3 regions of the Frankia sp. AgPm24 genome follow, and region 2 is predicted to be linked to each of the others. Evidence: riboswitches for the same ligand, from Rfam matches in the RefSeq annotation. Region 2 holds a riboswitch; each other region holds the start of a gene.
What was found. A riboswitch is a leader RNA that binds a small molecule or an ion and turns the genes downstream of it on or off. The one in region 2 is predicted to bind cobalamin.

Region 1 (10,080 bases), on a different contig from region 2:
ATCAGATCCCCGTCGCGGACCCCGCGCCCACCGGCCCCGCGGGTGCCGGCGTCGTTCGGGCCGGCCCGGCCGGTGGACGGGGCGGCCGGGCCGCGCAGGACGGTGCTGGCCTCGGTGAGAGCGAGATGGACGGTGCGGCGGTGGAGGTCGAGGTCGACGGCGCGCAGCCGGTCCGCGTCCGTGGTGGTGGTCAGGGCGAGGGTGGCGGTGAACAGTTCCCGCAGGCGGGCGGCCAGCGCCGCGGTGTCCGAACCCGACGGGTCGAGGGCGCTCAGGGCGGCGCCCAGGTGGTAAAGCGACTCGTGGAGGACCCGCAGGACCCCGAACACGGCGAACATCACCGGCGCGTCGCCGGGGTGGGTGCGCCAGGAACGGCCGGCGAAGGTGACCTGGGTGGTCTGCTGGCCGGCGCCGAGACAGTCGAAGGCGACGCAGCCGGCGAAACCGCGTCCGGTCAGCTCGGTGTGGATACCGCAGCGATGCTCGCCGTCCAGATGCCGGCAGGCGACACCGGGGGGTTTGCTGATCGGGAAGTCCGCGGACGCGGTGAACCCGGGCACCACACAGCACAATCCCGCGCATCGGGCGCAGTCGGCGCGCAGCCCGGCCCGTACCCGCGCCACGTCCACCAGGGTGAGCGTGACCGCCGTGGCCCGGCCGGCGGCCGGGACGGACCCCGTGGCCGTCCCCGTCGTCCCCGTCGTCCCCGGGTCGGTGCAGGCGGGTGCGGGGGGTGGGCCGTCCGGTCGGGGGGTGGACACGGGGGGTCTCCTTCGCCTCGTCCCACCGGGAGCGCGGCACGTCGGCGGGTCGGGCCGGCGGGTGGGGCCTGGACGACGACGCCACCGCGGCCTGGCGGATGTGACATGCTGGCGGACGCGACAGCTAGCGGAGGAAGCCGGTGCGAATCCGGCGCGGTCCCGCCACTGTCACCGGAGAGCGCCGCCCTCCACGTGCCCTACAGCCACAGGGGCAGGTCACGACCGCCAGCGCGGTTGGAAGGCCGACGGCGGCGCGCAGGATCCGGGAGCCAGGATACTCCGGCCGTCGCGATGGACGACCACGGGCGAGGACCTGGGGAGGACCAGCGGCATGCCAGCACCACCCACAGCACCATCCGGTTCCACAGCAGCACCCGGTTCCGCGGAACCGGCCACGGCGCTCCCATCCGGTTGCGCGCAACCGTCGAGTGTCACCACCTCGCCGGCGGGTCGGGCCGATCCGTTCGCCGCGGACCGGGTCGGCGGGTTCCCGCTGGCGGCGGTCGTCGGGATGGACGATCTGCGGCTCGCGTTGCTGCTCAACGCGGTCAGCCCGGCCCTCGGCGGGCTGCTGGTGCGCGGGGAGAAGGGCACGGCCAAGTCGACCGCGGTCCGCGGGCTTGCCGACCTGCTCGCCCCGGTCGAGGTGGTCCGCGGCTGCCGGTTCGCCTGCGCCCCGGCCGCCCCCGACCCGCGCTGCCCGGACGGACCGCATCCGCCCGCCTCCCCACCCGGCGCGGACCCCACGTCCACCTCGTCCGCGTCCACCTCGCCGGTGTCCGTGTCGGTGGTGCGGCCGGTGCGGCTGGTGGAGCTGCCGGTCGGCGCGTCCGAGGACCGGGTCACCGGCAGCCTCGACCTGGACCGGGCGCTCGCCGACGGGGTGAGTGTGCTGCGTCCGGGGCTGCTGGCCGCGGCCCACCGCGGCATCCTCTACGTCGACGAGGTGAACCTGCTCGGCGACCATCTCGTCGACGTCCTGTTGGACGCGGCCGCGACCGGTGTCGCCCACGTCGAACGCGACGGGGTGTCCGCCCGGCATCCGGCGCGGTTCGTGCTGGTCGGGACGATGAACCCCGAGGAGGGCGAGCTGCGCCCGCAGCTGCTCGACCGGTTCGCGCTCACCGTCACCGTCGCCGCCAGCCGTGACCCGCGGCTGCGCGCCAAGGTGGTCCGTCGCCGCCTGGCCTACGACGCCGACCCGGCCGGGTTCGTCGCCGCCTGGGCGCCCGCGCAGGCCCGCCTCGCCGCCCGGGTGGCCGCCGCCACCGTGCGCCTGCCGGCGGTGACCCTCACCGACGCCGCGTTGGACGCGATCGCCGCGATCTGCGCCGGCCTCGACGTCGACGGGATGCGCGCCGACGTCGTGCTGGCCCGCACCGCGCTGGCACTCGCCGCCTGGTCGGGACGCGACACCGTGCGCGCCGCGGACCTGCGCACCGGCGCCCGCCTCGCCCTGCCGCATCGGCGCCGCCGCGGCCCGTTCGACGCCCCCGACCTCGACGACGCCACCCTCGCCGCGGTCCTCGCCGACGCCCTGGCCGGCCTCGATGACGCCGTGGCCGCCGAAAGCAGCGCCCGTGAGCAGGCCGAGGCCCGCCGCCAGGCCGGCGCGTCCTCGAACGCCGCCACCGCCCGCCACCCCGACACCGGGAACAGCCCCGAGGATCCTGATGGGTCGGAGGGCCCCGGCGGGAACGACGACGGCGATCACGATGAGGACGGTCCCGACGGTCCCGACGGTCCCGGTGGATCTGGCGGATCTGGGGGACCCGGCGGGTCCGGTCAGGGTCCGGGAGACGGTTCCGCGGAACCGGGCGGGATGACCGACACCGGCGACCCGGACACCAGCGACCCGCGGGCCACCACCCCCTACGACCTGGACAATCCCTACGATCTCGACCCGGACGGTGATCTTCTCACCCCGGACGACCACGACCTCGACACCGCCCGGGACGCCGCCCGGCCCGGTGACAGCGCGCAGCCTGGTGATCCCGAGCTGGCCGCTGCCGGCGCGGATGCCGACGCCCCGACCGTGGACACCCTGGCCGACGACCCGCGGGCCGCCGCACCACCCGGCGCCCACCCGCCGGGTGCGGGCCGCCCCGCCTTCCCGCCCCGTCCCACCGGGCCCACCCTGGCCCCACCCGGGCAGCGCGGCCGACACGGCGCCGCCACCAGCACCGGCGGGGACGGCGGTGTGGGCCTGCCGGGACGGGCCACCGCGACCGGGACCGCCGCCGCACCGGGAACGCTGTTTCGGCCGCGGACGCTCACCGTCGGCGGACTCGGCGCCACCTCGTCAGCCAGCGGACGCCGTTCCCCGGCGCGCACCACCCGCGGCGCGGTCGTCGCCACCAGTGCCAGCGCCCCCGGCCTGCACCTGCCCGCCACCCTGCTCGCCGCCGCCCCCCACCAGCACGCCCGCGGCCGCCGCACCCCCCCGTCCACCCCGGACCTCACCCCGGACGTCACCCCGGGCAGGGTCCCGGGTGCCCTCCCGGAGGCCTCCCGGGGCGGCGGCCAGGGTGGGGAGAGGGCGCTGCGGCTGGTGCCGTCCGACCGGCGCGGCGCGCACCGTGTCGCCCGCGAAGGCAACCTGGTGCTGTTCTGCGTGGACGCGTCCGGGTCGATGGCGGCACGGGCCCGGATGACCCTGGTCACCACCGCGGTACTCGCCCTGCTCGTCGACGCCTACCAGCGCCGCGACCGCATCGGTCTGATCACCTTCCGCGGCGCCGGCGCCGAGGTGGTGCTCGCCCCCACCTCCAGTGTGGAGGCCGGCGCCGCCCGCCTGCACGCCCTGCCCACCGGCGGACGGACGCCGCTGGCCGCCGGTCTGCTGCGCGCCGGGCAGGTGCTGACCGCCGAACGGCGCCGCGACCCGTCCCGCCGTGCCCTGCTCGTCGTCGTCACCGACGGACGGGCCACCGCCGGCGGCGACCCGCTGCCCGTCGCCCACGCCCTGCGTCGCAGCGCCCCCACAGCCCTGGCCGCGTCCGGAACGTCCGGTGCCCGCGGCGGCGGCGGTGGGGGGCGGGGGATGGCCGCGGGTGGGCTGGCCAGTGTCGTCGTCGACTGCGAGACCGGCATGATCCGGCTGGGCCTGGCCGCCCGTCTCGCCGACGCCCTCGGCGCCCCGACCATCCCGCTCGACGCCCTACCCCTGCTGCACCCACCCGCCCCACCCACCCGACCGGCCCCACCGGCCCCACCGGCCGTCCGCGTCGAGATCAAGGAGCCGTCCCGATGAGTCCGCAGGGGGTGCCGTCCACGGTGCCGGACGACGGGCTGACCACCCGGGCGCGCCGCGGCCGGCCGCTGCTGATCGTGCACACCGGCGACGGCAAGGGAAAGTCGACCGCGGCGTTCGGTCTGGCGTTGCGCGGCTGGGCGCAGGGCTGGCCGATCGGCGTCTTCCAGTTCGTCAAGTCGGCGAAATGGCGCATCGGTGAGGAGAAGGCCCTCGAGACACTGGGGGAGTCCGGCGCCGGCGGCACCGTCACCTGGCATCGGATGGGCGCCGGATGGAGCTGGATCCAGAACCGCGTCGACCCCGCCGGTGACCCGGCCGCGGCCGCCGCCGAAGGCTGGGCGCAGATCCGCCGCGACCTGGCCGCGCAGACCTACCGGCTCTACGTCCTGGACGAGATGACCTACCCGCTGCGCTGGGGCTGGCTCGACCTCGACGAGGTCGTCGACACCCTGCGCACCCGCCCCGGTGCCCAACATGTCGTCATCACCGGCCGGGCCGCCCCGACCCCCCTGCTCGACGCCGCCGACCTCATCACCGAGATGACCAAGGTCCGCCATCCCATGGACGCCGGCCAGAAGGGCCAGAAAGGCATCGAATGGTGACCGGCCCGACGCGCCGCCTCGACCTGCCCCGGCTCGTGCTGGCCGCACCCACCTCCGGCGCCGGCAAGACCACCGTCGCCACCGGACTGATGGCCGCGCTGGTCGCCCGCGGCCTGCGGGTCAGCCCACACAAGGTCGGCCCCGACTACATCGACCCCAGCTACCACACGCTGGCCACCGGCCGACCCGGACGTAACCTCGACGCCGTCCTGTGCGGACCGCAGCGGCTCGCCCCCCTGTTCGCCCACGCCGCCGCCGGCACCGACATCGCCGTCGTCGAAGGCGTGATGGGCCTGTTCGACGGGGTCGCCACACCCCGCGCCGGCGAGCAGCCCGACCACGCCTCCACCGCCCATGTCGCCCGCCTGCTCGACGCCCCCGTCGTCCTGGTCGTCGACGCCTCCGGGGCATCCCGCTCGATCGCGGCGCTGGTCACCGGCTTCCGGATGTTCGACCCGCGGCTGCACCTGGCCGGTGTCATCCTCAACCGGGTCGGCTCCGCACGCCACCGCCGGCTGCTCACCGACGCGCTGGCCGACATCGGCATGCCCGTGTTCGGCGCGCTGCCCCGCGAGACCACCGTGCACACCCCGTCCCGGCATCTGGGACTGGTCCCCGCCGCCGAACGCCGCCCCGCCGCGGTCGCCGCCGTCGACCGCCTCGCCCACCTGGTCGCCACCACCTGCGACCTGGACGCCCTGCTGCGCGTCGCCCGCGCCGCCCCACCCCTGCACACCCCCACCTGGCAGCCCACCGAAGCCCTCACCACCCCCGCACCCTCGCCCTCCCCGATCCCAGCCCCGGCTTCGGCTGCGCGGCCGCCGTCGCCGCGCACAGGAGGACGGCCGGTGCGGGTCGCGATGGCCGGCGGGGCGGCGTTCACCTTCGGCTACGCCGAACACGCCGAACTGCTGCGCGCCGCCGGCGCCGACGTCGTCACCGTCGACCCGCTGCGCGACGAGAACCTGCCCGCCGGCACCGACGCGCTCATCCTCGGCGGCGGTTTCCCCGAGGAACACACCGCCGACCTCGCCGCGAACCTCCCGCTGCGCGCCGCGATCGCCGCGTTCGCCGCCGCCGGACGTCCCATCAGCGCCGAATGCGCCGGCCTGCTCTACCTCGCCACCACCCTGGACGGCGTCCCCATGTGCGGGGTGCTCGACGTCGCCGCCGTCATGGGCCCCCGCCTCACCCTCGGCTACCGCCACGCCATCGCCGCCACCGCCAGCCCCCTGACCTCCGCCGGCACCCCGCTGGGCGCCCACGAGTTCCACCGCACCGTCCTGCCCGCCCCCGGCGCGGCGACCGGGGCCGCCTGGTGGCTTCCCATCGCCGACGACCCTCTCCCACCCGCCCGGGACACCACCGCACCCCGCGGTGGCGGCGCGGCCCGGGGCGGTGGCGGCGAGACGGCGACCCGGTGGCGTGCCGAGGGCTTCGTGCGCGGCCAGGTCCACGCCTCCTACCTGCACCTACACTGGGCCGGCCAGCCCGACATCGCCCGCCGCCTGCTCGAGGCCGCCCACGCGACCCGCCCCGCCCATCCCGCCGACACCGGACATCCCGCCGATGCCATCGACGCCGCCTGAGCTGCCTGAGCACACCGGCGGCCCCACCCCGCGCGGCCCGCGGACCAGGACCCCACCCGGGAACCCGCCGCCCCACCACAGCGCACGCGATCTCGTGGTGGGCATCGGCGCCCGGCCCGGGGTGCAGACGCGGGAGGTCCTCGCCCTCATCGACCACGGCCTGCGCGCCCTGGGCGCGTCCCCCGCGTCCGTGCGGGCCCTGGCCACCGTCGACGTCCGCGCCCGCGAACCCGGCCTGCGCGGCGCGGCCGCCCATCACGGCTGGCCGCTGATCGCCCACCCCGCCGCACTGCTGGCCACCGTGGACGTCCCCCACCCCAGCGCCGCGGCCGCCGCGGCCCTGGGCACCCCGAGCGTGGCCGAAGCCGCCTGCCAACTCGCCCTGCCCACCACCTCCACCCGGCCCGACACCGTCGCACCATCCCCGGGACGTCTCGTCCTGCGCAAACAGACCAGCCCCCGCGCCACCCTCGCCATCGCCCGACACCCGAGCACCGGATGTGCGTAGCCGACATCCAGGACGGATGCGCCCGAGGGTGACGCGGTGCGTGACATCGCCACGGTCAGCCCACCGACCGAGCGGCACCGGCCGACATCACCGACCTGCCCGGATGCCGTCGGTGTGCTGGTAGCGAAGGCCGTCGAGCAGCAGCGCGCGCAGACGGTCGGCCTCGTCCGTGGCGGTGGGGGTGCCCTGGGTGGCCCAGCGCAGGGCGTTGACCGCGCGCAGGATGTCCCGGGGACGGGCGTCGCGGCGGATCGCGCCGGTCTGCTGGGCCCGGGTGAACAGGCGGTCCCAGGCGGCGAGCATCGCGTCGCATCCCCGGGCGGCGTCCACCGCAGGCTCGAGCAGGGTGGGACGCAGCGAGTCCGCCATCCCCTGGAACAGCGCCAGGTGGCAGGCGAACAGATCCAGCCAGGTGGTCAGCGCCGCGAAGGCCCCCGAGGCGGCGCAGGCGTCGAGGAGACGGTCGGCCTCGTCGCGCAGCGTGTCATAACGGTCACCGAGCACGGCGTCGACCAGGCTGGCCCGGTCGGGGAAGTGGCGGTACAGGGTGCCGACGCCGACACCGGCCCGACGGGCGATCTCCGCGGGGGGCGCGTCCACGCCCCCCTCGGTGAACGCGGCGCGCGCCGCGTCGAGCAGCCGGCGACGGTTGCGTCGCACATCAGCCCGCGCCGGTGCGGCCTCCGGGGTGGCCCGCTGCGGCGCGCTCATGGTCATCCCCTCGGCATTGCAAAACGGAACATGTTTCCGTAGGGTAGCCGATCAAATCGGAAAGCTGTTCCGTTTTTTGGTCGGCGTTCCGGCGCCGCCGTAGGAGGTTCGGGTGACCACGACAACAGACGGGTTCCGGGCACGGCTGGGACGCTTCGGCGTGTGGCTGGCGCCCGCCCCGGTGCTGGGAGCCACCCCCGCGGCGCTCGAGCGGGAGCAGGTCGCCCGCATCGAAGCGCTCGGTTTCGGCTCGGTCTGGGTCGGCGAGGGCGCCCACGGCCCCAAGGAGATCTTCGCCCACCTCGCCCTGCTGCTGGCGGCCACCGATCGTCTGCTCGTCGGCTCCGGGATCGCGCGGGTGGGCAACCGGACCCCGGCTGCCATGCAGGCCGGCGCCGCCACCCTCGCCGAGGCGTTCCCCGGCCGGCTCCTGCTGGGCCTGGGCGTGGGGATCACAGCCGACACCGGCGACCCGCGGGATCCGCCGGTCCCGGCGGCCCGCGCCACCTCGGACGCGTCGCCGGTGGCGGTGATGCGCCGCTACCTCGACGCCATGACCGCGGCCGCCGACACCGACGCCGCCGCCGGGGGGCTGGCCGCGCCGTTTCCCCGCCTGCTCGCCGCCCTGGGCCCGCGGATGCTCGCCCTGGCCCGCGACCACGCCGACGGCGCCCACCCGTTCTCCGTACCGGTCGCCCACACCGCGCTCGCCCGCGAGATCCTCGGCCCGGACAAGCTCCTCGTGCCCGAACAGGTCATCCTCGACGAACCCGACCCGACCGCCGCCCGTGCCCTGGCACGGCGCCACCTGGCCGCCGGCAGCCCCACCTCGCCGTACGCCAGGAACCTGCGACGTCTCGGCTACGGCGACGACGACTTCGCCCACGGCGGCAGCGACCGGCTCATCGACGACCGTTTCGCCCACGGCGACCCGGCCGCCCTCGCCCGACGGCTCACCGAACACCTCGACGCCGGCGCCGACAGCGTCCTGATCCGCGTGCCGGCCCCCACACTGAACGCCGCCGTCGACACCCTCGCCAGACTCGCCGACGCGCTACCCGACGCCCCCGCCGCTTCCCTCCCACAGCACATCTGATCACCACCCCCGGCCACCGCATGGCCGGTCCCGAGGCGCGGACAGGCCACTGATCGTCTCCGGGTGAGGTCCGCGCTCAGGCCGCGCCGACCCTCGCCCCGGGGACCCGCGCGTCCCGCCGCGACGCCGACTCCGCCTCGGCGGCCGCGACGGCACACGCGTCGACCAGGACGTCCAGGGACACCCCGAGGGTGGTGGCCAGGGCGACCACGGTGAAGAACGCCGGGGTCGGAATCCGCCCGGTCTCGATCTTGCGCAGGGTCTCGGCGGACACCCCGGCGCCGGCCGCCACCGCCACGATGCTGCGCTCACCGCGCGCCCGGCGCAGCAACGCGCCGAGCCGCTCGCCACGGGCCCGCTCCGCTGTGGTCAACGCCGTCCGCACCATACCCCGATAGTAATACCGGTATAGTTATCGCCGCATGGCCGGTTGGACGGGCATCGGGGCACAGGACGCGGGACGCGGGATGGGTGGGCGGGGCGCGATGGTGGAGATGAAGACACCGCAGGCGATCGAGGCGATGGCGGCGGCCGGGGCGGTGGTGGCCCGGGCGCTGGCCGCCGCCCGGGCGGCCGCGGCGGTCGGGGTCACCCCCCGCGACCTGGACGCCGCCGCCCACGCGGTGATCCGCGAGGCGGGAGCCCTCTCCCCGTTCCTGCACTACCAGCCACCGTTCGCGCCCAGCCCGTTCCCGGCGGTCATCTGCGTGTCGGTCAACGACGTGATCGTGCACGGCATCCCCGGCGACACCCCGCTGCGCGCCGGGGACCTGGTCAGCGTCGACTGCGGCGCCACCCTGGACGGCTGGACCGGCGACGCGGCGATCAGCTTCACCGTCGGCGCGGCCCGTCCCGAGGACACCGTCCTCATCGACACCACCACCGCGGCCCTGCACGCCGGGATCGCCGCCGCCGTGCCCGGGGGGCGCATGGGCGACATCGGCGCCGCCATCGCCACCGTCGCCCGCGCCGGCGGCTACGGCATCCTCGAGGGCTTCGGCGGGCACGGCATCGGCCGGCACATGCACGAGGACCCGCCGGTGCCCAACGAGGGCCGTCCCGGCCGTGGCCTGCGGCTGCGTGAGGGCCTGGTCCTCGCCCTCGAACCGATGCTGCTCGCCGGCGGGCGGGGCACCTTCCACACCGATCCCGACGGCTGGTCGCTGCGCACCCGCGACGGCAGTCGCGCCGCCCATGTCGAGCACACCGTCGCCATCACCGCGGACGGACCCCGCATCCTCACCCGACTCTGAATCCACGGCTGACCCGCGCCGCATTGCGACAATGGCGCACCCGACATTGGCACCAATGCCGGAAACAGTGCCAATGGGTTCCGTCGACGCCCGGGAATGGACACGACGCCCGCGGACGACAGGGCCCGCCACCCCCGCCTGCCCAAATATCGGACATTATTCCCAAATCTGACACCGTGGTGGACGGAGCGAAGCCGCGGCGCACCGGGGCGCGCCGGAACCGGTCACCATAGGTGCCACAGGTGGTGCGGTGAGTGCCCGGCCGGGGGGTGTGGCGTGCGGACGGGCCGGGTTTCGGAAGGTC
Region 2 (10,080 bases):
GGCGAACGCCCACCGGTAGGCGACGTTCATGAACGCGCCGTCGAGGGTGTCGAACAGGGTCATGCCGGCGGTGAACAGCAGCGGAAGCACCAGGATCGCGTACCAGGGCAGACCGCTCGCCGCGCCGGCCCCGGCAAGTACCAGCAGGGTGACCTCGGTGGCGGTGTCGAATCCCAGGCCGAACAACAGGCCGATCGGGTACATCTGCGCCGGATGATTGATGGATTTCATCAACGGCCGCAGGATGCGGGTGATGAATCCGCGGTTGTCCAACGCCTCGTCGAGAGCATGAGCGTCATATCCTTCGGTCCGCGCCCGCCGATAGACCTTGACGATGCCGATCAGCGCCAGCAGATTGAGAATACCGATCAGGTACAGGAACGTCCCGGACACCGAGGTACTGATGATGCCGAGGGTCTGATGTGCGCCGGAATCCTCGTCGGCGAGGCTGGAGACGGCTTTCGCGCCGACGGCGACGAGCCCGGCCATGCCGATCACGGTGGTGGAATGGCCGAGGGCGAACCAGAATCCCACGGAGACCGGACGTCTGCCGTCGGCCAGCAGCTTACGGGTCGTGTTGTCGATCGCGGCGATATGGTCGGCGTCGAAGGCATGCCGAATCCCCAGAGTGAAGGCAGTGACGCCCAGGCCTACCCCGAACACCTGTGCGCCGAGTTTCAGGTGCTGGGGGGCGACGCCCACGAGCAGGACCATCCAGGCGACGACGTTCATCACCAGGATGACAGAAAGAATCACTGCGATGTTGCGCCATTCGGCGCGACCGAGTCGGGCAGAGGAGACGGCAGACAGGGACACCGGGATTCCTTTTCCAGCACCTCGTGGACAGGACAAAGCAGCGCCTTGGCCGGTCTCCTGGCTCGCAGGCCCGGATCGCTCCGGTGCCGGATCCGCCTTCCCGGACACGCGTCCAGTGGCTTTGTGAACCCGACTTCATCTGCTTACAGTGGCGAGGGCCGCTTCGGCATCACACCGAATTCCCGAGCACCAAGGGCAGCAGCACGTTAGCGCCTGTCGTCGCCTCCCCGCAAGCCCGCTTGATCGACCGGGGACCGCCGTGGGTGACCGCGGGGAGCCCCGGTGCCGGGCAGGCACGCCGTCCCGGGCCGAGGCGGATGCCCCGGCCGGATGCCCGGCAGCCCAAAAAAATCAAGAAGAGGTGCTTCTCCGACAGACTGTAGGAGATTTATGGTCCGAAACTGGAGGGGTCCGCCGAGCTGCCGGGCAGCCGGGTCGAATCCTGAACATTGTGATCACTCTTCGCACCCCGGGAGCCGACATGGCCGAGTCCGGAACTTCCCGTCACGTTCTGACCTTCTGCGGCAAGTGCAGTTGCGGCTGCCCGGAGCTGTTCGTCGACCATGACGCGCGGCCGGAGCGGCGCATCGTACTGACCGACGATTTCGGCCAGCGTGTCCAGATGAGCGTGGAACAGCTCCAGGTCATCGTCGACGAGGCCCGATCCGGGCAGATCATGTCTCTGGTCGAGACGGAACTCGCCCTGGGCGTGGCCTAGGCTCGCCGTCCTTTCCCGGCCTGTTGCGCCTGATCTGTTGTGCGACGGTGCCACACGCCACAGTGACATCATTCGGCACACACCCCGGCATCTACTACGCTCCGTCGAAAGTGCCTCAAGGGTGAGGCTCGACCAAGGGCAGGAGCGTCCATGACAGCGCTGACGATGCAGGTTCCCGACATCAGCTGCGGGCATTGCAAGGCGGCGATAGAGGAGGCGGTGGGCCGGGTTCCGGGCGTCACCGCGGTGTCGGTCGATGTTGCCGCCACCTCCGTGCGGGTGGAGCGGGCCCACGGGGCCGACACCGCGGCTATCGAAGCAGCGATCGTCGAGGCCGGTTACACCATCGGGACCGTCACCGTGGCCTGAGCGAGGTGAGCGTTTCCATCGCCGACATCCAGGCTGGCCGTTCTCGGCAATGCCCGGCGGCGGTGGCCGGGACCGCCGGACAGCCCGCGGGAAGGCGCGCACAGCATTCCCGCCGAGACCCAGGAGGCAAGGGTGTCGTCCAAGGCCAGGCCAACCGGCACCGCTGCCCAGCGGCAGGCCCGTGTCGCGGCGATGCGGGCCGCGCAGACCCGCAAGGCCCGCCAGCGCCGAGCGTGGTGGATCAGTGGCGTGGCGGTCGCGCTCGTCGTCGTGGTGATCGGCGTACTCGTCGCCGTGAAGGTCTCCAGCGGTAGGGACACGCCCGCTGCGGTGGCCAGCGGTCCCGCCTCCGCCGCCGTCGTCCATGGCGTGACCGGCGTGCCGGCGGCGACGCTGGCGAAGATCGGCGCGGGCAGCGCGCAGAAGCTGCCGACGCCGATCTCCGCCCCGGCGCTCACCGCTGACGGGAAGCCCCGGGTGCTCTACATCGGCGCCGAGTACTGCCCCTACTGCGCGGCCGAACGATGGCCGATGGTGGTCGCGCTCTCGCGCTTCGGTACCTGGTCCCAGCTGCAGGCGACGAGTTCCTCGGCCTCGGACGTGTTCCCGCGTACGCCGACGCTGTCCTTCCACGGCTCGGCGTACGCCTCGGACCTGGTGTCCTTCACCGGTGTCGAGGAGACGACCAACATTGCCTCGGGCAACGGCTACACCCCGCTGGACACGCCGTCGGCCGCCGACTCCGCGCTGCTTGCCAGGTACGACGCCCCGCCCTACCTTGACGCTTCGAGCGCGGGGGCCATCCCTTTCGTCGACCTCGGCGGCAAATACATGATCAGCGGGGCCAGTTACAGCCCGCAGGTGCTGGCCGGCAGGACCCGCGAGCAGGTCGCTGCCACGCTCACCGACCCGAACAGCCCGATCGCCACGGCGATCGACGGCACCGCGAACGCCATCACCGCCGCGATCTGCGAGCTCACCAACCAGAAGCCGGCTACCGTCTGCAACGAAAGGACCATCACCCAGTTGCAGAGCGGGATCAATGCCCAACGCTGACGCCGACACCGACCGACCCGTCGCACCCGGCGGATTCGGCCAGTCGCCGAGCCAGGCCGGCTCGGCGGTGCCGGCCTGGCTCCCCCTGACGGGCCTGACGATCGTGGCCGCGGGTCTCGCGGTCGCCACCTACCTGACCGTGGCGCACTACGACACCGCGTCGCTGCTCGCCTGCCCGGGGACCCGGGTCGTCAACTGCGAGAAGGTCACGACCAGCCCCGAATCGGAGACCCTGGGCATCCCGGTCGCGCTCCTCGGCCTGGTCTTCTTCGCGGTGATGGCGCCGCTCACCCTTCCGGTCGCGTGGCGGCTCGCCCATCCCGTGGTCCGCTACGGCCGACTGCTGTTCGCCCTGACCGGCGTCGGGATGGTCGTCCACCTCGTCTACACCGAGCTGTTCACCCTCGACGCGATCTGTCTGTGGTGCACGGCGGTACACGTCCTGACCATCGCTCTGTTCGCCGTCGTCGTGGCCGGCACCGTCCTCGCCGAGCCCGACGACCAGGCCGCAGCAGACGATCACGAACTCGGCTGATCACCCTCCGGCCTCGCGCCGAGGATCATCGCGGACGTCGGGGCTGGCGAAGGACGCCGCCCGCATGGTCACCCACGGGGCACTGATCTGCCCCGCGGCCACCGACCTGTTCCGCAAGGGCGTCCTGCGCACGGCCTGACCAGAAGCGCGTCCTGCTCATGGCCTGACCAGTGCCGGGACTGCGCCGATCGCAAGATCAGGGGCGGCTCCGGAGCCGACGTTCCCCGATCGGCGACACGCCTGTCCGCGCCGTGGTCACCCTTGCCGCCAAGACGGCTTCCATGCATAATGAAAATGATTCCCGTATCCGTAATCATTAGTGGTGGACGGCTGGGGACTCGTCGGAGCGAGGCCGTCGCAGCGCCGATCCAGCGCCCCTGACCTGTGGTCCCATCCCGACGGCGATGGCGACCGCCCCATGATCTGGAGATTCCTGCCATGACCCGCCATGCCCTGACCCGCCGCTTACCAGCGCCCTGCGCGATCCTGGTGTTCGGCGCTCTGACGTTGGCCGCGTGCGGATCGGGAAGCGCCGCGGGCAGCACCGTCGGTACCGGTGCGCCCACCACAGGCGGCGCGGCCGGGGCGGTGAAGGTGGTGGCCGCGGAGAACGTCTGGGGTGACATCACCCGCCAGATCGGCGGTTCCCACGTCTCGGCCACCTCGATCATCAGCGATCCGAACACGGACCCGCATCAGTACGAAACCGACGCGCGCGACGCCGCCGCCGTCAGCAGCGCCGCATTCGTGATCGAGAACGGGCTTGGTTACGACGACTTCGCCGACAGGCTGCTGAAGGCCGGGCCGAACTCGACGCGCAAGGTCCTGTCGATCGCGAAGGCGGTCGGAGCCGGCGGAGACAATCCCAACCCGCACCTTTGGTACAACCCCGCCTATGTGGTCACCGCCGCGCACACGATCGAGACTCGGCTCGCTACGGAAGATCCCGCCGACGCGGCCACGTTCCGGACCAATCTGACGAGGTTCCTCGCCGGTGAGGCGCAGGTGGCCGCGACCATCCGCCAGATCAGAACGCGCTACGCAGGTGCCCCGATCGCCTACACCGAACGGGTCCCCGGGTACCTGGTGACCGCCGCCGGGTTGACGCTGGCCACGCCGGCGTCGTTCTCCCAGTCGATCGAGGATGGCAACGACCCGTCCCCGGTCGACACCGCCGCCTTCGATGCCGCTCTGACTGGCAGGAAGGTCCGGGTACTGCTCTACAACGGACAGGTCACCAGCCCGATCACCGAGCAGGCCCGGGCCCTGGCCAAGGCCAACGGCATCCCGGTCATCGGGGTCACCGAAACCCTGCCCCCGGACGAGAAGGACTTCCAGACCTGGCAGAACGACCAGGCCAAGGCCATCCTCGGCGCACTGGGCGGCTGATCATGCCTCCTACCATCCGCACCCCGGGTCGCCGCGGCGACCCGCCAGCCACAGCCACAGCCACAGCCACAGCCACAGCCACAGCGCATGATGTCCCCGACCGGGCCGGCCATGCCCCCGCCAATGCCCACCCACCGGTCGCGGACCCGGCTGTGCGGCTGTCCGGTGCCACCCTGCGGTTCGGACAGCGCGCACTGTGGGACGGTCTGACCCTCGACGTGGCGGCGGGGGAGTTCCTCGCCGTCCTCGGCCCCAACGGGGCCGGCAAGACCAGCCTGCTCAAGGTCCTGCTCGGCCTGCACCGGCTGTCCGCTGGCACCGTCACCGTCTGCGGGCACACCCCCCACCGCGGCAGCGCCCACGTCGGCTACATCCCCCAGCAGAAGGCGTTCGACCCGGACCTGCCGCTACGGGGCAGGGACCTGGTCGGCCTCGGCCGGGACGGCCACCGCTGGGGTGTGGCCCCACTCTGGCGCGGCCGTCGGAACCGGGTCGATCAGGCGATCGCCGCGGTCGGCGCCGCCGGCTACGCCGACACCCCCGTCGGGTTGCTCTCCGGTGGCGAACAGCAACGGCTACGCATCGCCCAGGCCCTGCTCACCGACCCCGCCGTCCTGCTGTGCGACGAACCGCTGCTGTCGCTGGACCCGCACCACCAGCACGCCGTCAGCAACCTGATCGACACCCGCCGCCGGGCCGCAGGCACGGCGGTCGTGTTCGTCACCCACGAAGTCAACCCGATCCTGCCACTCGTCGACCGGATCCTCTATCTCGTCGCCGGCCGCTGGGCCATCGGCACCCCCTGCGAGATCATGACCGGCGAGACACTGTCCGCGCTGTACGGCACCGACATCGACGTGGTGCGCGTCCGCGGCCGGATCGTCGTCGTCGGCGCCCCCGACGCCGCCCACGCCGAACCAGGCCGCGGGCATCACCACCCGGCCGGCCACGACCACGCTCCCGCGGAAACCTGACCGGCGATGGGCCTGGACTTCTACCTGCACCAGCCGTTCGCGCAGCATGCCCTCGCCGCCGGCACCCTGGTCGCGGTCATCACCGGGCTCGTCGGCCCGTTCGTCGTCACCCGCGGCGCGGCCTTCGCCGTCCACGGCACCGCCGAACTGTCCTTCACCGGCGCCGCTGCCGGCCTGCTCATCGCGAACGACCCCGTCATCGGAGCACTGCTGGGCAGCCTCGTCGTCGCCACCGCCATCGGACTGCTCGGCGCCCGGCAACGCGAACGCGACTCCGCGATCGGGGTCATCCTCGCCTTCGGCCTCGGCGCCGGGGTCTACCTCCTCTCCCACTACCACGGGTTCGCCACCGAGGCCACGAACATCCTGTTCGGGCAGATCTTCGGCGTCTCCAACCGGCAGCTCCTCCTGCTCCTGGGCGTCGCCTGTCTCGTCGCGGTCACCATGGCCGTGCTCTACCGGCCGCTGCTGTTCGCCTCCGTCGACCCCGACGTCGCGCAGGCACGCGGCGTACCCACCCGCGCCGTCGGTGTCGCGTTCCTCTACGTCCTCGCTCTCACTGTCACCGAAGCCGCGCAGATCGTGGGGACCCTGCTCGTCCTGAGCCTGGCCATCACCCCGGCCGCCGCGGCCGGACGGCTCTCCGCCCGGCCCGCCACCGTCACCGCACTGTCGGTGACGTTCGCGCTCGTCGCCGCCGACGGCGGCCTCCTCGCCAGCCTGCAGACCAACGTCAAGGCCAGCGTGCTCGTCTCGACGATCAGCTTCGCCCTCTACCTGGGCGCCCGCCTCGCCGGCACCACCCTGCGCACCCGCCGGCGTCCGCACCACCCTGCGCACCCGCGCCGCGCCCGCCCCGGGTAGCGGCTACAACCCAGGAGGTACCCATGTCCCTGACCGTGTCGCCCAGCCTGTTGGCGCAGGCCGAACAAGGCCATGTCGACGAGGCCGACTTCCTCGCCTGCATCCGCGAGTCCCTGCCCTACGCCTACGACCTGGTCGCGCGGCTCGCCGGCGAACTACCAGCCGCGGCGGCCGATTTCACCGACAACCAGCTCCCGCCCACGGGCGACACAGAGCAGGGCCAGCTGCTGCGCGCCATGGCCAGCACCGCGATCCGCGCGGCCCTGGAACGGCACTTCGGCGTGGCGCTGGCCTTCCAGAACTGCCACCGGCTGGCCGCCTTCCGACCCGAGGCCACCGCCGGTGAGCAGTACCGGCGGTTCGTCTCCCCGCAGAGCCAGGTCCTCAACCAGCAACCGGGGTTCGTCAACTGCTGACGTGGCCGGAATCGACCGGAACGCATCCCGGCCGCCGCGTCGTGCCTGGTAGGACGATGCGACGGCCGGGTAGCCCAGGCCCGATGACGGGCCGGTCAGTCCTGGGGTGGGCTGGTCGGCCCGGCCTTGGCCGGGCGTCGCCGGCCCAGGAGGTAGCCGCCGGCTCCGAACACCACCGCCAGACCGATCCCGAGACCGCCCAGCACCCGGGCGGTGGTGTCCGACGAGGAGGCGGAACCGCGTGCCGTCGTCTGCTGGTCGTCGGCGGAAGCGGCGGAGGCAGGCGCCGACGAGGCGGCGGTCAGGGTGAGGACGGGGGCGGGGTCGTCCGGTTCGGGCTGTCCGGGCTGCTCCTCGTCGATCCAGCGGACGATCTCCCCGCTCGAGTAGGTCTGCAGCGCCTTGAAGGTGAGGGTCGGAGTGTCGGGAAGCTGCCCGGCCGTCACGGTGAAGTCGGCATAGCCACCGGCGGGAATCGCGTCGGCCGGGCTGTTCGCGGTCCAGGTGACCCGCGAGACGGCATCGGTGATCGTCCCGTCATCGGTCTTGACGGGTGGCTTCAACGCGGTGTTCGTGACGGCGAACGTCCAGCCGGGATGGGGGGCGACGAGCACGCCGAGCAGCGGCGTGGCGGTCGGGAACGCGACCTCGAGTCTGGTGGTGGTGGCGTTCGGGCGTTCGTTGGGGACGCGGAAGGCGAGCACCGCGTCGGAGGTGCCGCGGGTGGGGTCGTCGGCGTGCACGGTCACGTGCGCCGAGGCGGGCGCGGCGACGGCGAGCGCGAGCACGCCGGCAGCGATGCCCACGGCGGCGAGGCGGCGCCATGGCCGGCGCAGGGGCGAAGGAGGCAGTTTGACATCCTCCCCGGCCTGAAGACCGGGGATTCCTACCCTCGCGGGCAGGTTTTCCTGTTTCACTGACAGACGCCTCCCCACTCTAGGAGCGGGGTGGTCTCACTCCGTCTCCGCAGGCGATCACGGCGAGCCCCGCCGCGAGAACATTCCGTGCCGCGTTCACATCCCGATCGTGGACCACACCGCACCGGCAGACCCATTCCCGAATGTTCAACGGCAGCTTCTCGACCAGCGTCCCGCAGGACGAGCAGGTCTTCGAGCTGGGATACCAGCGGTCCACCGCGACCACGTCGCGTCCGTACCAGCCGGCCTTGTATTCCAGCATGGTCCGCAGATCCCGCCAGCCCGCATCCGCAATCGCACGGGCAAGACCGTGGTTACGGACCATGTTCCGTACGGTGAGATCCTCGACGACGATCGTCTGGTTCTCGCGAACGAGTCGAGTCGACAGCTTGTGCAGATGATCCCGCCGCCGGTCGGCGATCCGACCGTGGATCCTCGCGACCTTCAGCCGGGCCTTCGCCCGGTTCGCGGAGCCCTTCTTCTTCCGGGACAGCTCCCGCTGCGCCCGGACCAGCCGGGCCCGGTCGGTCCGCTCGTGCCGCGGGTTGGCGATCTTCTCCCCGGTGGACAGCGTGACCAGCGACGTGATGCCCACGTCCACCCCGACCTGCCCGCCCGCCGCCGGCAACGCCTCGATCGGGCAGTCCACCAGGATCGACACGTGATACTGGCCCCGGCTGTTCCGGGACACCGTCACCCGCGACGGCACCGCGCCTTCCGGGAACGGACGGGACCAGACGATCCGCAGCGGCGCGGCCTGCAACGGGCCTTTCGACGGCTCGGCCAACCACAGAGTGCCCGGGTCCCGTTTCCACCCGGTGAGCATCAGATCGGTTTCCCCGTGGCTGATCCGCCGCCGTTCCTGGGACCACACCCGGCGCCGTTCCGCAAGCGCCCGATTGTAGACGTAGCGGACACAACCGAACGTTTTCGCGAGGTTCTCCATCTGGCCGGGGGTCGGGTAGAAACGGTAGCGGTACGCCCGCTTCACCACCCGACTTCCCACACCTGACAGAACACACGATTCCCCGGTCATTCTCGCAGCCGAGTTGACGCGCGGGCCCCGCCCTGAAGGACGGGGCCCGCGCTACGTTTCCCGGTCACAGGTGGCCTTTTCTCGGTGAACGGTGCGGATGCCGGGGCGGCCCGAGCGCTACGGTGCTGGGCGGTCACCGGCGTGCAACAACGCGGAATGTCCGTCGGATCCAGGTGTCAGGCCGCGAGGAGGTTCGCGGCGAACCGCCCCCGCGGGGGACCGCGACGCACCACGATGTTCACCAACAGGGCGGTCGGGCCGGGTATCCACAACTCGTCACGCGCTGGCCGCACGAGCCTCGGTCCCGCGACCGCGGGCACCTGGATCGAGCCGGTCAGCAGCCGTACCACCACAACGGCCAATAGCGAAACCGCCGCCTCGGCCAGGATCACCGCGGCGGTGACCGCCGCGTCGCAGCGGCACCAGGCCGGACCCGGTGGCCAGCAGGTGCCCCGTCACGACCGGCACCATCGGCGCTTCGGTGGCATGGAACAGTACGTGCATCCCGACCTGCAGGCCGATCATCACGGCGTTCGTCGTCGGCAGGTTCCGGCGCCGGCCGGCCAGCGGGGCGCTGACCACGGCGACCGCGGCCGTAGCGAGAGCGAGAACGCCCATCGCGGGCGCCCCCCGTGTGCGGCCAGGTGCGCTGCGGTGGCGACCGCGACGCAGGCGGGCGAGAAGACGAGGGTCCGCAGCGCCCGCGGCCCCGCACCGTGCTGTCGCCCTCACAGCGACTCACCCTAGAGCGCCCGTGGCGCGTCGTGACAAACAGGCGCGAGCTGGGCGTCCACTACCGGACACAGCGCCGTCCACGGTCGCCGGGACCGTGCGCCGGCCGTACCCGCTCAGCGCAGCATGATCAGCATGCCGCCGGCCATGACCAGCCGGGACGCTACGGGTGTGATCGATGGGACGCCGGCCCACGCCGGCCTGAACCGGCGCAGCAACGGTCCGCCGACCGCCGCCAGCGCGGCGCCCGCGAAGACC
Region 3 (10,080 bases), on a different contig from region 2:
ACCGGCCCAGGCGAAGACGTCCGCCGGCCGGGAGATGTCGAAACTGCCCTGATGGCGGGCGCGCTGCGCCTGCTCCGGGGCCATGTAGGCCGGGGTCAGCCACTGCGGGACGTCCGGATCGTCGCCGCGGTCGGCCCCCGTGCGCGCGGGCCCGACCAGCGCCGCGGCCACCCCGAAGTCGATGACCCGCGGGCCGAGAACGGCCAGCAGCACGTTCGCCGGCTTGAGATCCCGGTGCACCACCCCGGCGTTGTGAATGGCCCGCAGCGCCGAGGCCACACCTATCGCGAACCGTTTGGTGTCGTGCTCCGACAGCGGCACACCGGAGGTGATCTGCTGGCGCAGATCGGGGCCGTTGACATACTCCGTCACCAGGTAGGGAGTGTCACCGGTGTCGAAGTCGAGGACCGCCGCCGTGCAGAAGGGCTGCACCTGCCGGGCGTTCTCGATTTCCCGCAGGAATCGGCCCCGGAAACCCGGCGCGAGGACGTACTCGGAACGGATGGCTTTGACCGCCACCGGGGCGGCCCCGTCGCGGGCGGCATAGTAGACGGTCCCCATCCCGCCTTCGCCGAGAACACGCCGCAGGCGATATGGTCCGATTTCGTCCGGATCGTGCGGGCGAAGGGGTAGTCCGGGCAGCTCCCACCGGCCGCCAGCGCCGACACCCGGCACTGGACGTTCGCCAGGCGGGAATCCCGGGCCGACCGTCACGCTGCTCCCCGTCCGACGTGATCCGACCAGTTGCACTCCGGTGAGCCCGGCTGCTCGGAGGAACCATACCGGAGTGAAAAGTCCTCGGGAAATGGGGCCCGGGCGCCGTTTTCACGGTTCGGCCGCAACCCGCCGGCTCTCCCGCCGCTCCTGCGCCGACGGTCGCGCCGTTCGTCCCGCGCGTGACTGGCCCGGACGGGTGACGAACCGGCAGGCCGGACCCGGCGAGCGGGTAGCGTCCGCCCCGGCAACGTATGCGGGGTGTCCCGGGTGACCGGGAAGAATCGGGAAGCCGGTGGAAGTCCGGCACGGGCCCGCCGCGGTGACCGGGGAGCAGCCGCCCACGCGTCTCCCACGCAGCCACTGGGCCGGATCGGCCTGGGAAGGCGGGCGGTCGGCGTCGATCCGGGAGTCCGAAGACCGGCCCCGCCACAGCGCCGCCCTCACCGGCGGCCCGGCAGCGGGAGCCTGGCGTGTCCACCGAACGTGATCGTCGCACCATCGAGACCGAAACCCTCTACGACCTGCTGTATCGCCGCCGGGATGTACGCGGCGAGTTCACCGGCGCCCCGGTGCCCGACGCGGTGCTGCACCGCGTGCTCGCCGCCGCGCATGCCGCGCCGAGTGTCGGGCTGAGCCAGCCCTGGGACTTCGTCGTCGTCACCGACCTCGCCACCCGGCGTGCCTTCGCCGCGCATGTCCAGCGCGAGCGGGCGGTGTTCACCGAGTCCCTGGACGCCGCGCAGGCCGCCCGGTTCGCCCCGATCCGCATCGACGGGGTGCTGGCGTCCTCGCTGTCGCTGGTCGTCACCTACGACCCGGCCCGCGGTGCCCCCGCGGTGCTGGGCCGGCATGCGATCGCCGACACCGGGCTCTACTCGGTCTGCCTGGCGGTGCAGAACCTGTGGCTGGCCGCGACCGCGGAGGGCCTCGGCGTCGGCTGGGTGTCGTTCTACCGCGAACCGTTCGTCCGCGACCTGCTCGCGATCCCGGCCGGCATCCGCCCGGTCGCCTGGCTGTGCCTGGGCCCGGTGACGGCCCTGCGTGAACTGCCCGACCTGGAGCGGCACGGCTGGGCCCGACGCCGCCCGCTGGCCGACGTCCTGCACCGCGAGCGGTGGCAGGCCCGTCCCGAGACCGAGACCGAGACCGAGCCGTGACCCAGACCGAGCCGTGACGAGGCCACGGTCGGTCGTTCGCCCATCCGCCCGTTCATCCACCCGTTCGTCCGCCTGTTCGTCCGCTCGTGCACATGCCGGCCTCGGCCGCATGCCGAGGGTTGTTTGGCAGGGGAGAGGTCGCAATCCTTGAACAACCCTCGGCATCACACCTACCAGGCCTCGGCATCAGGTCCACGGTCCCCGATTCTCGGTCCTCGGTCCTCGGTCCTCGGTCCTCGGTCCTCGGTTCCAGCGCTGCGAGCGTTCGGTATCAGGTCTGCGGCGTTCGGTATTGGGGCTATGCCCCTTCGGCATTCCAGGCCCCTTCGGCATTCCAGGCCCCTTCGGCATTCCAGGGTCTCGGTCGGGGTTCGGGACCGGGCCCGTTTGTGGGCTGCCCGTTCGGGCCATCCAGGTGGCCCTCGGGATGGTGGTGGCCACCCGGACGCGGGCGGGTCGCGGACCCGTCGCGGTGGCCGCGGCCTGGCATACCGACGGGTTCGCGGGGGAACCGTCCACCCCCGGTGATGAAACCCATATTCACCTCGGACCGTGCGCTCGACGTCGTCCGGCATCCTGACCAGGGACCGCACCTGGGACCGCCGGGTAGTGGTCCGTGCCCGCGGGCGTACGGAGAACGACGGCAGTCAGGCTGCCGGCTCCGGCGCGGGAGGGGGCGACGCGCGCGACGCATGGGGGAGACGCCGGCGGAATCGACCTGGAACTGCGTAGCGAAGTGGTGATGGCCAGCAGTGGTGAGAAGAAGCAGTGGTTAGAAGGCTGGGAAGTTCCTACACCCTGCTGACCCGGGTCGGCCGGGGCGGCATGGGCGAGGTGTGGCGCGGCCATGACGAGGCAGGCAATGTTCTTGCCTTCAAACTGCTGCTGCCACATTTCACCGCCGACCCTGGCGTGGTCGCCCGGTTCATGCGGGAACGCGCCATCCTGATCCGGGTTCAGTCGCCGTTCGTGGTGGCCATTCACGACCTGGTCGCCGAACGCGGTGATCTGGCCATCGTGATGGAGTACGTCGACGGTTCGGACCTGCGCCAGGAACTGCATCGACGGCGCACGCTACCGCCCGCCGAGGCGGTCGGCCTGATCGTCGACATCCTCACCGGGCTGGCGACCGCGCACCGGCTGGGCATCGTCCATCGTGACCTCAAACCGGAGAACGTGCTGCTCGACCGGCGGGACGGGACCTCGCAGCCCAAGGTCTCCGACTTCGGGATCGCCGGGCTGTGCGCCTCGGCGACCCGCCTGACCGTCCCCGGCGGGATGCTCGGCACCCCGCTGTACATGGCGCCGGAAAGCGTCGACGGGGGAGTGGTCGGCCCGGCCGCGGACGTCTACGCCGCCGGAACGATGCTCTACGAGATGCTCTGTGGCGTCGCGCCGTTCGCCGGCCGGGAGATGCTCTCCATCCTGCGTGCGCACGCGGACCTCGCGCCGGGACGGCCACCGGGCATCCCCGACGAGCTGTGGGCCGTGCTGGCCGCGATGCTCGCGAAGGACCCGCAGCAGCGGCCCGACGTCGATCAGCTGCGGGCCCTGCTGCCTGGTCTCGCGGGGATGGCCGCCGGTCTTGGCCTGGACACGCCCCCCGCCTCGAGCCGGGTCCACTCGATTCCCGTGCCTGAGCAGGTCCGCTCGCGGACCGGTGTTCCCTCCTGGGTGCCTGTCGCCGTCCGCTCGGGTGCGTCCGGCGAGGCGGCGGCGCTGCTGACGTCGCTGCCGGCCACAACCACCGGCGACAAGGCGGCCGTTCCCGTCGATCCCTCGTCCCCGTCGTCCCCGTCGTCCCCGTCGTCGCCTGCGGACCCGTCATCCCCCGCGGATGCCGCTGGTTCCGCGGTGGCCGGCTTCGACGAGCCGGCGACCACCCCGGTGGCCATCCCCTCGATGCTCCGGTCAGCGACGGGACGTCCGGCAGCCGCCGCGCGGACCGCATCCGAGACCGAGCCGAAGACCGAGACCGCACGTGGCACCGGAAGTGGGACCGCAAGCGGGACCGACGCCAAGAGCGACGCCAGGACCGGTGACGAGGCCGACGCCGAGGAACCGGTCACCACGCCGACTCCGGTGCCGCCGTCCCTGCCCCTGCCACACCCCGGGCTCGACACGGCTCCCACCGAGCACACCGAGTTGGTACCACCACCGGCCGGTCGGACGGCTGTGCCCGGGGCGCGCTCGTCCGGAGCCCGCTCGTCCTCGGGGGCGCGTTCGCCGTCAGCGCCGCGTTCGACTTCCGGATCACGTTCGTCGGCGGGCACGCGTGCGTCGGCGGGGTCACGTGCGTCGGCGGGGTCGTCGGGCGCATCGGCGGGGCGGGCGGAGCCGGCGGGCGGTTCGCATCCCGACTCCGCGGTGACGGTCATGGCCCCGCCGTTGACCGGTGGTGCCGCGGCGTCGAAGAAGGCGGCTGGTGCTCCCGCCGCCGCGTCCACGGCCGTCTCGGCGGCCGCGGCCGAGACCGCGGTGCGTGCCGCGGGCGGGCGTGGGACGTCCGGTCAACGTCCGGTCCGTCCGGGGGGCACAGGCGGGGCGGGGGATCGGCGTTCGTCGACTGGCGGTGGCGGTGGCGGTGGCGGGCATCGGGCTCCGGGCTCCCGCTCCCGGATGGGTGAGTACCGCCGGTGGGTCGTGATCGGTGCGATCGGACTGACCCTGGTGCTCGTCGCGGTGGTGGTCGCCGCGCTCGGTGGCGGTGGCGACTCGCCGTCGGCTCCGACACCGACATCCCAGGTCAGCGGAGGGACGCCCGGGGGCGTGCCGGTGTCGCCGGGAGCCGGTATCGGCACGACGGGGATTCCCGCCGGACCGGGCGGCGCGGATGGTCAGGGTGGCACCGGGCTGACCGGCCCCGCCACCTCGCAGGACGGTCGGACGAGGGTGGGCGGCTCGACCGCGGCCACCCGGGGCGCGGGTGGCGGCGCGGGACCGGCGGCTCCGGCCCCGGCGCCGACCCGGGCGACACCGTCGCCGGCCGCCCCGGAGCCCAGCAGCGCCCCGACGCCCACCCATGCCCCGCCGTCACCGACCCGCACACCCGACCCTGATCCGCCGTCGCAGACCAGCGAACCATCGCCCGAACCCACATCGGCCAGGCCCACGACCGCGAAGCCGACCGTGCGGGCGACGGCGTTGCCGACGATCAGACCCACCGGCAGGTCGACGTCGACCGCGAGCGCCGGTTCGACGCCCACCTGCGACGTCCCCTCCTCGGACGGCACCGCCTGCCCGACCGGGCGTGGCTGGCAGTCACTGGTCTCCGCCGAGGGCACCCGCGCCGGGATCGTCATGGTGTGACCCACCCGGCGCGATGGTGTGACCCACCCGGCGCGATGGTGTGATCCACCCGGCCTTCGAGGTCGACCCGGGTGGGACGTCCGTCAGCAGGGTGGCGGTGTGCCGCCGGCCTGGCCGTTGGGTGGGCCTGTCGGGCAGCCGGCGGACGGGGACGCGCCGAGCGTCGGCTCGGCGCTGGTGGTCGGCCCGACGGTCGGGGACGCCCCGGAGGTCGGACCGGTGGTCGGGGACGGCGTGGGACTCGCGGAACCCGGGAGGCTGGGCGTCGTCGTGACCCTGGTGGTGGCCGACGGGCCGACAGGGGACGGGGCCAGCGTGCCATCGGGCCCGACCGGTCGGCTTCGGGTCGGCGCCGACGGGCCCCGATGCGCGCCACCGCGACCGTCCGCTCCGGCGCCGCCGGCACCCGGGTCGCCTCCCGGCCCCGGTGCCAGACCGCCCTGCGCCGGCGGCGGAGTCGGCTCCACCCGCGGGTGCGCACCGCCGGTGGCGGCGAACGCGACGACGACACTGGCCAGCAGCACGATCAGCAACGCGGCGCTGGCCAGCGGCGCGGCCCGACGCCAAGGCGCCGGCAACCAGCCGAACACCGCGTCAAGACGACGCCCACCGCCCGGCGGCCCCGCGGCCCCCTCCGCCCGCCCGCCCCCGCCATCGCCGCTGCCACCACCACTGTCACTGCCACTGCGGTCGTACCCGCCGGCCGCCACCGGGCCGCGGGCGCCGCCGGAGTCACGCGCGGCCCCACCGGTAGCACCGCCGGACACGGCGACGACCCCACCGCGGTCGACCCCACCGGCGAGCACACGTGGATCGTGGACGGAGAGCTGGGTCACGGCGCCCAGGCGCGGGTCGGTCTGCCCGGGCCGGCGGGGCACCGGCACGGTGCCGGCCGATCCGTCGTCATGCGGCGGTGGGGTCGGACGCAGCGCCAGGGGATGGGTCGGCTGGTCGGGTCGGTCGGGGTCGAGCGCCGCGGCGGGCCGCTCGGGGGTGCTCGGTGGCGGATGGGACTGCCACGGTGTGAGTGCCAGCGCCGCGGCCCGGTCGGCATCCGCGGGCGTGCGGACCTGAGGGTCCGCGACCAGGCCGCGGACCAGGTCGGCGGCGCTTGGCCGGTCCTGCGGGTGGCGGGCGAGGGCGGCCCGGACAAGCCCGACCAGCGCGTCGGGCACACCGGCGATGTCGGGCGGACGGTCCTCGCGCATCCGGGTGAGCACATCGGGCTCTTCGGAGGCGAACGGCGGATGCCCGGTCGCCGCGTAGGTCACGCAGGCTCCCCAGGCGAAGATGTCGGCGGCGGGGCCGGCCCGCTCGCCGCGCAGCTGCTCGGGTGCCATCCAGGCCAGGGTGCCGATGAGAATGCCGGTGCGGGTGTGGCTGGGGGTGCCGGTGGCCCGGGCGATGCCGAAGTCGATGACCTTCGGGCCGTCCCAGGCCAGCAGGATGTTCGAGGGTTTGAGATCGCGGTGCACGACGCCGACGGCGTGGATCGCGATCAGCGCGTCGGCGAGCCCCACGCTGAACCCGTGCAGCAGGCGCTCCTCCATCTGCCCGTGGCGCAGTACCGCGTCGGCCAGACTGGTGCCCTCGACGTACTCGGTGGCAAGCCACGGGGCGGCGGCATCCGGATCGGCGTCGAGCACGGCGGCGACCGCCCGCCCGTGGACGCGCCGGGCCGCCGCGACCTCACGACGAAACCGCTCCCGGAACTCGGGGTCGCCCGCGAACCGGGCGTCGGGCACCTTGACCGCCGCCGCCCGCCCCTCGGCGTTGAACCCGAGATAGACCGTGCCCATCCCGCCGGCGCCGATGCGGTTGTGGATCGTGAACGGGCCGACCCGGCGCGGGTCACCCTCGACCAGCGGGGTCAGCACGGCCCGGCCTCGCCACCGGAGAGGGCGCCGCCGGCACCCCGCTGCCGTGGGAGTCGACCGCTCGCCGCGGACCGCCCGACCTGCGCCGAAATGGTCGCTCCTCCGATCACGTTCTGATCACGTTCGACGGGACGGCCCGACCGCCGTGGCAGCATGGTCCGGGGGTGCCGTCCATGCTGCCTCCAGACGTTAGCGTGTGGGTCCGACCGGCTGGGCCCAGCCAGTCGAGGTGGGCGCGTCGCCACCTGTGGCTACCGGCGTCTACCGGCGACTGCCCGTGGCGTTCGGGTCGTTGGGCGGGATCGTGTCCAGCGCGGTGAAGGCCGTGCCCGTCCACTCGAAGCGCACGTCGGCGTGGCCGGAGGGGGCGTTGGGCTGGTCCTGCGGATCGAACGTGGCATAGCGCAGGGTGACCCGGTAGTTGTTCGGTTGGCGGACGAGGGTGATGTGGGCGCTCGGCGCCGAGGTGTCCGTGCCGCGGTACTCGCCGTCGGCGAAGACGAAGGCGAACTGCTGCGGGTTGCCCCCGGCGGACCCACCGGTCCCGATCACCACGTTGAGCCGCCGGTCCTCCTGGTAGGTGCTCAGGTCCGGGTCGTAGCCCTTACCGCGGATGATCTGTGCCGCCTCGTCGGTGGACAGCACCTTCGGCGTCGCCGACGGCGTGCTGGTCGGCGTCTGGCTCGGGGTGGGGGACGTGCTGGGCGTGGCGGTCGTGGCGCTGGTCGTGGCCGGCGCGGTCGGCGTCGACGAGGTCGGCGTGGTGCTGGCCGTCGCATCGAGGCTGCTGGACGTGGTGACGGGTGTGTCCCCGCCGTTGTGGTCGCCGGTGAGCGCCACCGCGGCCGCGATCCCACCGCCCAGCAGCACCACCGCCAGCAGCACCCCGGCGATGATCGCGCCGCGCCCGCCGCCCGACCGACCCCCGTCCCCCCCGGACGACGGCCCGTAGCTCTGCGAACCGTAGCTCTGTGCCCCGTGGTTCTGTGCCCCGTGGTTCTGTGCCCCGTGGTTGTACGCCGCGCCGTAGCCGTCCGCGCCGTACCTGCCGGCGTCGTGGCCGGCGGCGCCCTGACCGCCACCTCGGTAGCCGCTGGCGTCCCGGCCGGCCGGGCCCTGGCCGCCGGCACCGTAACCGGCGGTGCCATAGCCGGCGGCGGCGCGGCGGGGGGTGTCGGGTGCGCGTCGGGTGCGGGCGGAGAAGTCGGTGGGGGGCGGCCCCTGGGGCGGGGTGGGTGGCAGCGACCAGATCTGGGCGAGGGCGGTCTCGCTGGCCTCGTCGGAGGCCGCGGCCGAGCGCAGGTCCCGGCCCAGCAGCCGGGCCAGCAGGTCCGCGGCGCTCGGGCGCGCGGCGGGTTCCTTCGCGAGCGCGTCGCGCACGGGCCCGGCCAGGGCGGCGGGCAGGCCGGTCAGGTCGGGTTCGGCGGTCAGGATCTGCATACCGATGGCCTCGGCCCGTTCCCCACGAAACGGTGGACGGCCGGCGGCCGCGAACGCCACACACGCCCCCCAGGCGAAGATGTCGGCGGCGGCGTCGGCCCGTTCACCACGTAGCTGTTCCGGGGCCATCCAGACCAGGGTGCCGATCAGCATGCCGGTGCGGGTGTGGCTGGTACTGTCCGACGCCCGGGCGATGCCGAAGTCGATGACCTTCGGGCCGTCCCAGGCCATCAGGATGTTCGCGGGCTTGAGGTCGCGGTGCACGACGCCGGCCTCGTGGATGGCCACCAGTGCGTCGGCCAGGCCGATCGCGAGGCCCTGGACCAGCCGCTCGTCCAACGGCCCACGGGTGGCCACCGCGTCGGCGAGGCTGCGACCCTCGACGTACTCGGTGGCCATCCACGGACGTTCACCGGTGAGATTGGCGTCGAGGACAGCCGCCACCGTGCTGCCGCGGACCCGCCGGGCCGCCGCGACCTCCTGGCGGAACCGGGCGCGGAACTCCGGATCGTCGGCGAGCCCACCGGTGGGAACCTTCACCGCGGCCGGGCCGCCATCCGCGCCGAACCCGAGGTAGACCACGCCCATCCCACCGGCCCCGATACGGTTCGCCAGCCGGTACGGGCCGATCCGCTGCGGATCGTCCGACGTCAGGGGGGTCAGCACACCTGTTCCTCTCCTGCGGGTGCCCAGGTCCGGGCGGCGGCGCGACAGTCGGGCCGGAAGAATTGTGTCGTAGCGCCACCGATGCCCGCATCCCCACAGGCAACAATCACAATCCGTAGATAATTTTGGGCCTTCTCGTGACTGTCTGATGGTTGACGAGAAGGTCGTCCGGGTAGTTCATCCGCAGGATGATCGCAGTAGCCCGCGGTCGGCGCGCACTCAACCCCCGTCGCGCGCGGCGGGCTGTCGGGTTCCCGACAGGGCGCCAGACGGTCGATGTGCTTCCCGGCCAGGGCCGAGGGGCCCCACCTTCGTGTCATCTGGCGTTCGTCCGCCCGTCAACTGACGGTCTGACCGGATCCGTACGGTTGGCCGGTCAGGCTTGCACATACGTGCGTACGCACGAGAGGGAGGCCACTGTGACCGAGGTCGAACGGGTCATCCCCAAGGGCGCCGACGACCAGGCGGCCCCCCTGACGTACGGCGCGGTGGGAAACGGGCTGCACGGCTGGCTGGGTGCGGCCGGTCTCGCCGAGCAGGTCGGCGCCCAGGCCGCGAGCCTGGCCGGACTGCGCGTGCGGGACGAGGACGACGACGAGGCGATCCTGCTGCGTCCGGACGGCACTCCGGTCGACACCTGGCGGGAGAACTACCCCTATGACGAGCGCCTTGCGCGGGCCGACTACGAGCGCGCCAAGCGGCTGCTGCAGATCGAACTGCTGAAGCTGCAGTACTGGGTGAAGGAGACCGGCCAGCGCCTGGTGCTCGCCTTCGAGGGCCGCGACGCCGCAGGCAAGGGCGGGACGATCAAACGGTTCACCGAGCATCTCAACCCGCGCGGCGCCCGGGTGGTGGCGTTGGAGAAGCCCTCCCCGCGGGAGAAGGACTCCTGGTACTTCCAGCGTTACGTCCAG

Region 1: it holds a riboswitch for cobalamin, as region 2 does, so the genes downstream of both, MXD61_RS06705 (VWA domain-containing protein) here and MXD61_RS05990 (HoxN/HupN/NixA family nickel/cobalt transporter) in region 2, are expected to answer to the same signal.
Region 3: it holds a riboswitch for cobalamin, as region 2 does, so the genes downstream of both, bluB (5,6-dimethylbenzimidazole synthase) here and MXD61_RS05990 (HoxN/HupN/NixA family nickel/cobalt transporter) in region 2, are expected to answer to the same signal.

The regions. Positions count from the first base shown of each region.
Region 1 covers NZ_JALKFW010000144.1:4,850-14,929, reverse strand. The annotation lists gene MXD61_RS06710 (pentapeptide repeat-containing protein) at 1-761, opposite strand, end outside; cobalamin riboswitch at 892-1,041, shown strand; gene MXD61_RS06705 (VWA domain-containing protein) at 1,273-4,014, shown strand; gene cobO (cob(I)yrinic acid a,c-diamide adenosyltransferase) at 4,011-4,619, shown strand; gene MXD61_RS06695 (cobyrinate a,c-diamide synthase) at 4,613-6,208, shown strand; gene MXD61_RS06690 (cobalamin biosynthesis protein) at 6,189-6,716, shown strand; gene MXD61_RS06685 (TetR/AcrR family transcriptional regulator) at 6,804-7,427, opposite strand; gene MXD61_RS06680 (TIGR03620 family F420-dependent LLM class oxidoreductase) at 7,540-8,523, shown strand; gene MXD61_RS06675 (helix-turn-helix domain-containing protein) at 8,600-8,911, opposite strand; gene map (type I methionyl aminopeptidase) at 9,009-9,776, shown strand.
Region 2 covers NZ_JALKFW010000138.1:484-10,563, forward strand. The annotation lists gene MXD61_RS05990 (HoxN/HupN/NixA family nickel/cobalt transporter) at 1-816, opposite strand, end outside; cobalamin riboswitch at 846-1,025, opposite strand; gene MXD61_RS05995 (hypothetical protein) at 1,298-1,534, shown strand; gene MXD61_RS06000 (heavy-metal-associated domain-containing protein) at 1,685-1,903, shown strand; gene MXD61_RS06005 (DUF929 family protein) at 2,036-2,959, shown strand; gene MXD61_RS06010 (vitamin K epoxide reductase family protein) at 2,946-3,494, shown strand; gene MXD61_RS06015 (metal ABC transporter solute-binding protein, Zn/Mn family) at 3,933-4,883, shown strand; gene MXD61_RS06020 (metal ABC transporter ATP-binding protein) at 5,036-5,857, shown strand; gene MXD61_RS06025 (metal ABC transporter permease) at 5,864-6,721, shown strand; gene MXD61_RS06030 (SCO5389 family protein) at 6,745-7,137, shown strand; gene MXD61_RS06035 (YcnI family protein) at 7,233-8,054, opposite strand; gene MXD61_RS06040 (RNA-guided endonuclease InsQ/TnpB family protein) at 8,074-9,045, opposite strand; gene MXD61_RS06045 (hypothetical protein) at 9,367-9,708, opposite strand; gene MXD61_RS06050 (DUF5134 domain-containing protein) at 9,939-10,080, opposite strand, start outside.
Region 3 covers NZ_JALKFW010000203.1:76,837-86,916, forward strand. The annotation lists gene MXD61_RS18700 (serine/threonine-protein kinase) at 1-750, opposite strand, end outside; cobalamin riboswitch at 957-1,158, shown strand; gene bluB (5,6-dimethylbenzimidazole synthase) at 1,188-1,874, shown strand; gene MXD61_RS18710 (serine/threonine-protein kinase) at 2,643-5,183, shown strand; gene MXD61_RS18715 (serine/threonine-protein kinase) at 5,267-7,060, opposite strand; gene MXD61_RS18720 (LppP/LprE family lipoprotein) at 7,322-9,166, opposite strand; gene ppk2 (polyphosphate kinase 2) at 9,586-10,080, shown strand, end outside.